One region of the Streptomyces sp. NPDC002825 genome, then DNA from elsewhere that is predicted to be linked to it. Evidence: riboswitches for the same ligand, from Rfam matches in the RefSeq annotation. Region 1 holds a riboswitch; the other holds the start of a gene.
The links. Region 1 has a riboswitch for S-adenosylmethionine ahead of ABT041_RS07500 (aminotransferase class V-fold PLP-dependent enzyme). Riboswitches for the same ligand answer to the same signal wherever they lie in the genome.
Positions count from the first base shown of each region.

Region 2: another riboswitch for S-adenosylmethionine. It lies ahead of thrC (threonine synthase); the one in region 1 lies ahead of ABT041_RS07500 (aminotransferase class V-fold PLP-dependent enzyme).

Region 1 is NZ_JBEOVH010000004.1:169,276-173,449, reverse strand. It holds gene ABT041_RS07515 (hypothetical protein) at 1-45, opposite strand, end outside; gene ABT041_RS07510 (rhomboid family intramembrane serine protease) at 203-937, shown strand; gene ABT041_RS07505 (Lrp/AsnC family transcriptional regulator) at 934-1,215, shown strand; gene ABT041_RS07500 (aminotransferase class V-fold PLP-dependent enzyme) at 1,287-2,681, opposite strand; SAM riboswitch class IV at 2,865-2,980, opposite strand; gene trpD (anthranilate phosphoribosyltransferase) at 3,056-4,120, opposite strand.
Region 2 is NZ_JBEOVH010000004.1:38,815-42,988, forward strand. It holds gene ABT041_RS06840 (MoaD/ThiS family protein) at 364-642, opposite strand; gene thrC (threonine synthase) at 657-1,964, opposite strand; SAM riboswitch class I at 1,958-2,104, opposite strand; gene ABT041_RS06850 (glucosyl-3-phosphoglycerate synthase) at 2,254-3,222, shown strand; gene ABT041_RS06855 (hypothetical protein) at 3,261-3,698, shown strand; gene ABT041_RS06860 (alpha,alpha-trehalose-phosphate synthase (UDP-forming)) at 3,781-4,174, shown strand, end outside.

The DNA of each region.
Region 1 (4,174 bases):
GCAGCGCCAGCGGGTCTCGTCGGTCGGCAGGGGAACCGTCGTCATCGGTCCGTCCTTCTTCCTGTTGCGTGGTGCCAGGTGCGGGTGCCGCGGTGCGCCGTCGAACTGCGGTGGTGTGCCCGTAACCCTACGGCCTCACGGCCGGGCAGGGGCACGGCGAGGCACTCTGTCCACTTCGGCCCCGGTACGCCATGATCTGTCCATGATCGACTGGCGAGGCGCGGTCCTCGGTGCCTGGCGGGGCACCCGCGGCGGACCCACGGTGACCTACGGACTGATCGCCGCCTGCTGCCTGCTCTTCGTCATCAGTCCGGTCTCCGGGATCAACCCCGGGTACGGCACGGGCGACGAGCTGCTGGCCGCCCAGGGCGCCTACTTCCGCCGCTGGGGCGTCGTCCCCGCCGACCTGACCGGCGGCGACCCGCGCGCCCTGCTCACCCCGCTGACCGCGCTCTTCGTCCACGGCAGCTGGCTCCATCTGCTGGGCAACATGCTCTTCCTGTACGTCTTCGGCGCGATGGCCGAGGAGCGCATGGGCGCCGTCGAGTTCTGCCTCTTCTACCTGGGGACCGGCTACATCGCCCTGTCCGGGTACGCGCTGGCCCACGCGGACAGCGAGCAGACCCTGGTCGGGGCGTCCGGGGCGATCTCCGCGGTGCTCGGGGCCTTCCTCTTCCTCTTCCCCCGCTCCCGGGTCACCAGCCTCTTCCCCTTCCTCTTCTTCCTGCCGCTGCGCTTCCCCGCCTGGATCGTGCTGATCTTCTGGTTCACGCTCCAGTGGCTGGCCGCCCGGGAGGCGGGCGCGGGGCCCGGCGTCGCCTATCTGGCCCATGTCGTGGGCTTCTCCGTCGGCTTCCTCTACGCCTGGGTGCGCTTCCGCGGTGGGGATAGAGTGAAAGCCCAAGCCGCGGCGACCGAGGGAGAAAGCCAGCCGTGATCACCGCGATCGTGCTCATCAAGACCAGCGTGGACCGCATCCCCGAGATCGCCGAGTCGATCGCCGCGCTCGACAGCGTCAGCGAGGTCTTCTCGGTCACCGGTACGTACGACCTGATCGCCATGGTCCGGGTGCCGCGCCACGACGACCTGGCGGACGTGATCCCCGGCCGGATCAGCAAGATCCCGGGCGTCGAGGCCACGGACACGCACGTCGCCTTCCGGACCTACTCCCAGCACGACCTGGAGGCGGCCTTCGCCATCGGTCTGGAGTCCTGACACGGGGCACGCGGCACGACCGAAGGGGGCCTCCCGACCGGGAGGCCCCCTTCACCCGTACGAGTGAGCAATCAGCCACGGTCCGGGACGCAGCGGCCGTCCTCGGTGCGGTACTTCCACTGCGCGCCGTCCCGGACGAGCTCCTTCACGGCGCCGACGAACCGGTCCACGTGCTCGTCCGGCGTACCGGCGCCGAAGCTCACCCGGATGGCGTTGAGGGACCTCTCGCCCGGGTTCGCCTCGGGGGCGCCGCACTCGCCCGGGTCCTGCGGGTCGCTGCCGAGCAGGGTGCGCACCAGCGGGTGGGCGCAGAACAGGCCGTCGCGGACGCCGATGCCGTACTCGGCGGAGAGCGCGGCGGCGAAGTGGGAGCTGTTCCAGCCGTCCACGACGAAGGAGATGACGCCCACGCGGGACGCGTCGTCGCCGAAGAGCGAGAGCACCCGCACCTCGGGCACGTCGGCCAGTCCCTCGCGGACCTTGGCGATGAGGTGCTGCTCGCGGGCGACGAGGGAGTCGAAGCCGGCCTCGGTGAGCGCCTTGCAGGCGGAGGCGATCGAGTAGACGCCGATGACGTTCGGCGAACCGGCTTCGTGCCGGGCCGCGGTGGTGTGCCACTCCACGTCCACACCACCATCGGCCCGACGGGCTACCTTGCGGGACGCTCCACCGCCCGCGAGGTAGGGCTCGGAATCCTGCAGCCAGTCGGCGCGGCCGGCGAGCACGCCGGAGCCGAAGGGCGCGTACAGCTTGTGCCCGGAGAAGGCGACCCAGTCCACGTCCAACTCCCGTACGGAGACCGGGTGGTGGGGCGCCAGCTGGGCGGCGTCGAGCACGATCCGGGCGCCGTGCGCGTGCGCGGCGGCGGCCAGTTCCTTCACCGGCCACAGCTCGCCGGTGACGTTGGAGGCGCCGGTCACGCAGACCAGGGCGGGGCCAATGGGGTCGCGGTCGGCGAGGGCGCGCTCCAGGGTCTCGACGGCCTGCTCCGGGGTGCGCGGCGCGTTGAGGTAGGTGACGCGGGCGTCCCTCCAGGGCAGCAGGGAGGCGTGGTGCTCGGTCTCGAAGACGAAGACCTGGCAGCCGGCCGGGACGGCGGCGGCGAGCAGGTTGAGCGAGTCGGTGGTGGAGCGGGTGAAGACGACCTGGTCGTCGGGGCGGCAGTCGAGGAACTCGGCGACGGTGACGCGGCTGTTCTCGAAGAGGTCGGTGGAGAGCTGGGAGAGGTAGCCGGCGCCGCGGTGGACGCTGCCGTAGTACGGGGCGTACGCGGCGACGTCGTCCCACACGCGCTGGAGGGCGGGGGCGCTGGCCGCGTAGTCGAGGGCCGCGTAGGTCACTTCGCCGCCGGTGACGAGCGGGACGGTGACGTCCCGGCCGAGAACCGGCAGCGGGGCGGCGCAGCAGGGGTCGGCGGACTCGGCGGCGGAGGTGTCGACGGTGGCGGCGTTCGGGCGTGCGGACATGACGGTGTCTCCCGGCATAAAAAGGGCGCGAAAAGGCGTGAAAGGGCCCGCAGGGCAGCGCACAGACGGGTGCCGCGTACGGGTGTGAGGGTGGAGAGAAGGGGCCGGAAGGGCCCTAACGCATTCGCTTGCTCACGAGACACCGCTCCCTAGAGGACCAAGGACCCCAGGGTGGCGCGCAGGGGTCCGCGCTTGCCGCAGGCTTCTGCCGTACGACCTGGTCTTCACCCGGGGCACCCCGCCACGGACGGAGGGTTGCCGGACAGCCAGCCGGGGCTTGAGGGCTGTCACTCATGACCTGGTACAGAACGTAGTTCAGCTGATCGACGACGCGCAACCCCGTCCGTATGCCGGACGGGGCCGCGCGGGGCGCCTCAGCGGTGGGTGGCGGCGATCCACCGCTCCAGGGACCGCTGGGCCGCGCCGGAGTCGATCGCCTCGGCCCCCTTCGCGATGCCCGCGGCCAGTTGCTCCGCGAGGGTGCCCGTGCCGGGGTCCAGGGCGGTGAGCGCCGCGGCCGCGTTGAGCAGCACCGCGTCCCGTACCGGACCGGTCTCCCCCGCGAGCAGCCGGCGGGCGACGTCGGCGTTGTACGAGGCGTCCTCGCCGCGCAGCGCCTCCAGGGGCACGAGGTCGATGCCGACGTCCCGCGGGTCGAAGCGCTCCTCGGTGACGCCGCCGTCCCGGACCACCCAGACCCGGGAGGTGGAGGTGGTGGTCAGCTCGTCCAGGCCGTCGTCGCCGCGGAAGACGAGGGCGGAGTTGCCGCGCTCGGCGAAGACCCCGGCGACGACCGGCGCCATGCGCGGGTCGGCGACGCCGACGGCCTGGGCCCGCACCTTGGCCGGGTTGGTCAGCGGGCCGAGGACGTTGAAGGTGGTCCGGATGCCCAGCTGGCCGCGGGCAGCGGCGACGTGCCGCAGCGAGGGGTGGAACTTGATCGCGAAGCAGAGGGTGATGCCCGCCTCGTCGGCGACCTCGGCGACCCGCTGCGGGGTCAGGTTCAGGTTGACGCCGAGCTTCTCCAGGACGTCGGAGGAGCCGGAGGCGGAGGACGCGGCGCGGTTGCCGTGCTTGACGACCTTGGCGCCGGTCCCGGCGACGACGATCGACGCCATCGTGGAGATGTTCACCGTCTTGGCGCCGTCGCCGCCGGTGCCGACGATGTCGACGGTCCGGCCCGGCACCTCGATGACGTTGGCGTGCTCGTACATGGTCCGGACGAGGCCGGCGATCTCCTGCACGGTCTCGCCCTTGGCGCGCAGGGCCACCATGAAGCCGGCGATCTGCGCGTCGGTCGCCTCACCGCTCATGATCAGGTCCATCGCCCAGGCCGTGTCGTCGGCGGTGAGGTCGTGGCCGTCGAGGAGCCCGTTCAGCAGGACGGGCCAGGAGCGGCCCGCCGACGTAGGTCCTCCAGCGGGGGTCGCAGCGCTCATGGCAGCTCCTGTGATGATCACGTGACGGATACGGTTCCACCCTATCGACCTCCG
Region 2 (4,174 bases), 130 kb from region 1:
GACCCGGGTCAGACCCTGCGCCGGAACGCGTCGACCGCGGCTGAATGTATCTGCCCAACTGCCCTCTGCAACAGGTCATTCGACCGAGAATTCTGGGCGTCCTGGAAAGGGGAATTGGGGATAATCCCCTGGATGACGGGGCAAGTCGGGCCCGGCAAAGCGCGCAGAAGGTACACAACGCGCACACACTTTGGCTGCTTCTTGTCGTGCGGGGACGCATTCTCATATGCGCTTGGCATGAGCAGCGGAGGGGACTTCCCCAACTCTACCGCGCTCAACCATGCAGAATTGCCCCTTCCGCTTATCGCGCGGAAGGGGCAATTCGTACTGACTGGTAGACCTCGGCCGGAGATCAGCCGGAGATCAGCAACCGCCGGCGACGGCGGGAATGATCGAGACGCCCGCACCGGCCGGGGTGGCCGTCTCCAGGCCCTGCTCGAAGCGCACGTCGTCGTCGTTGACGTACACGTTGACGAAGCGGCGCAGCTTGCCCTGGTCGTCCAGGACGCGGGCGGCGATGCCGGTGTGGTTCTTCTCCAGGTCCGCGATGACCTCGGCGAGGGTCGCGCCCTCGGCCTGGACCTCGGCCTGGCCGCCCGTGTAGGTGCGGAGGATGGTGGGGATGCGGACGTTCACGGCCATGTGTTCGTTACCTTTCAGAGCGCCAGGCCGGCGTCGCGGAACGCGTCCAGGCTCGGGCGGATGGTGGCGGTCGCCTGAGAGGTGTCGGCCACCGCGTCCAGGGTCTTGAGTCCGTCGCCGGTGTTGAGGACGACGGTGGTGAGGCTCGGGTCGATGAGACCGGCCTCGACGAGCTTCTTCGTGACGCCGACGGTCACGCCGCCCGCGGTCTCGGCGAAGACGCCCTCGGTCTGCGCGAGGAGCTTGATGGCGTCGACGACCTGCTCGTCGTTGACGTCCTCCACGGCGCCGCCGGTCCGGCGGGCGATGTCGAGGACGTAGGGGCCGTCGGCCGGGTTGCCGATGGCGAGGGACTTGGCGATGGTGTTCGGCTTCTGGGGCCGTACGACGTCGTGGCCGGCCTTGAAGGCCGCCGACACCGGGGAGCAGCCCTCGGCCTGGGCGCCGAAGATCTTGTACGGCTTGTCCTCGACGAGGCCCAGCTTGATGAGCTCCTGGAGACCCTTGTCGATCTTGGTGAGCTGGGAGCCGGAGGCGATCGGGATGACGAGCTGGTCGGGGACGACCCAGCCGAGCTGCTCGCAGATCTCGTACGCGAGCGTCTTGGAGCCCTCGCCGTAGTACGGGCGGAGGTTGACGTTCACGAAGCCCCAGCCCTCGCCGAGCGGGTCGCCGATGAGCTCCGAGCAGAAGCGGTTGACGTCGTCGTAGTTGCCCTCGATGGCGACGAGGTCACCGCCGTAGACACCGGCCATGACGACCTTGCCCTGCTCCAGGTCGTGCGGGATGAACACGCAGGAGCGGAAGCCGGCGCGGGCGGCGGCGGCGCCGACGGCGCCGGCCAGGTTGCCGGTGGAGGAGCAGGAGAGGGTGGTGAAGCCGAAGGCGCGGGCGGCTTCGAGGGCCTGGGCGACGACCCGGTCCTTGAAGGAGTGGGTCGGGTTGCCGGAGTCGTCCTTGACGAAGAGCTTGCCGGGCTCGACGCCGATCGCGGCGGCGAGGTTGTCGGCCTGGACGAGCTTGGTCCAGCCGGGGTTCAGGTTGGGCTTCTCGGCGACGTCGGACGGGACGGGCAGGAGGGGGGCGTAGCGCCAGATGTTGGCGGGGCCGGCCTCGATCTGCTTGCGCAGCGCCTCGGGGTCACCGGTGGGAAGGTCGTACGCGACTTCGAGCGGTCCGAAACAGAGTTCGCAGGCGAAGATCGGGCCGAGCGGGAAGACTTCACCACATTCGCGACAGGAAAGCCCGGACGCGGGACCGAGGTCGACGGTGGTGGGTGCGACGGTCTGAACAGCCATGGAGGCGAGGCCCTTTCTCCTCATCTTTCCCATGACGAAATTTTCGTCATGAGACGGATTTGGCACCTTCCCTAGCCGGGGACCTCGCTGGAGGACGAGACAAACCGACTGGAGGGTTGCCGGGGCTTCAACGGGCCGTTTCCCTCTGCCCCTCTGGATGAGCGGTATTCGATTGTGAAGCGCGGTGGACTTTCGTTCCTGCACTCCGACGCGGGCGGCACCCCGACGTGCATCGGGCATCCGCGTTGTTCAAGACTGTAACCGAAGGCCCGGACGCTTGAACCGGCCGTCCGAACCGCGAGATGGAGATCATGTGCTGGAAGAGGTGGAGCGCTGGCTGGGCCGGCGGTCCTGGTCCGTGGCGGACCGGCCGCTGGAGCGGATCCTCGCCGCCAAGCGGGGGACGACGGTCAGCGTCGTCCTGCCCGCGCTGAACGAGGAGGCGACGGTCGGGGACATCGTCTCCGTGATCCGGCGCGAGCTGATGACCGAGTCCGTGCCCCTCGTGGACGAGCTGGTGGTGATCGACTCGGGCTCCACGGACCGTACGGCGGAGGTGGCGGCGGCGGCCGGCGCGCGGGTGGTCGCGCGGGACGCGATACTCCCCCGCATACCGGCCGTGCCCGGCAAGGGCGAGGTGCTCTGGCGGTCGCTGATGGCGACGAGCGGGGACGTGGTCTGCTTCGTGGACGCGGACCTGCGGGACTTCTCGGCGGACTTCGTGACGGGGATCGTGGGGCCGCTGCTCACGGACCCGGACGTGGACTTCGTGAAGGCGATGTACGACCGCCCGTTCGGCACGGAATTCGATGGGCTCGCCTCCGGCAAGGCTCCCGGTCAGGGCGGCCGGGTGACGGAGCTGGTGGCGCGCCCGCTCCTGAACCTCCACTGGCCCCTGCTCGCCGGTTTCGTGCAGCCGCTGGGCGGCGAGTACGCGGCGCGGCGCTCGCTGCTCGAACGGCTCCCCTTCCCGGTCGGTTACGGGGTGGAGCTGGGGCTGCTGGTGGACGCCCTGCACACGGTGGGCCTGGACGCGCTCGCGCAGGTGGACGTGGGGGTGCGCAAGCACCGGCACCAGGACGGGCAGGCGCTCGGCCGGATGGCGGCGGCGATCTACCGGACGGCGCAGCTGCGGCTCTCGCGGGGCCATCTGGTGCGGCCGCGGCTGACGCAGTTCGAGCGGGGCGAGAAGGGCTTCGAGCCGCGGACGTACGCGGTGGACACGGAGGAGCGGCCGCCGATGGTGGAGATCGCGGAGTACGCGCACCGCCGCGTGGCGTAACGCCCCGCAATGATCCGCTTTGCATAAATTGCCCTTTTATGCGCTTCACGCACCTTCACCTCGGGCTCGGGAGAGTGCTCGCGGCCGCCGGGCTCGTCGCGGGCTCGCTCGCGTTCACGGCGGCCGGTCCGGCCGCCGCGGACGTGGTCGAGCCCTTCGGCAAGCGGTACGACGAGTCGCCGTACGGCGACTTCACGACGATCGGCAACACGGTCATGGGCTGTCCGACCGCCCCGGCGGACCTGGCGGCCCGCTGCGCGACCGCGGCCTCCGGCCAGGGCTCGGACGACAACAACACCTTCGTGCTCCGCAACAGACCCGCACCCCCGACCCCCGGGCCCCGGGGCGGTCACGCCGGCTCCACGGCCGAGACCGGGCGCAGCGGCGAGCGGCTGTGGCTGCTCGGGGCGCTGGCGGTGGCCCTGGCGGCGACCGGCCTGGTGGCGAAGGCGGCGATGCGCGGCCGACGCGACTGACCTGCGGCAACTCCTCGTGGCCGAATCAGCTCGTCTCGTATACGTACGTTTGAGCGTTTACGGGACGGGCTAGGTTCGCCACATGGCAACTGTGCTGGTGGCATCCAACCGGGGCCCGGTCTCGTACGCGCTGGGCGAGGACGGTTCGCTGGACGCCCGCAAGGGCGGCGGCGGCCTGGCGTCGGCCCTGAGCACCATCGACTCCCAGGAGAGCCTCTGGGTCTGCGCGGCGCTCGGCGAGGGCGACCGGGAGGCGGTGCGGCGCGGGACGGCGGAGCCGGGCGTGCGCATGCTGGACATCGATCCGGGGATCTACGCCGACGCGTACAACGGCATCGCGAACTCGGTGCTGTGGTTCCTCCACCACCACCTGTACGACATCCCGCGCGAGCCGGTCTTCGACGCGGGGTTCCGCCGCCGCTGGGAGTCGTACCGGAGCTACAACCGGGCGTTCGCGGAGGCCCTGGCGGCGGAGG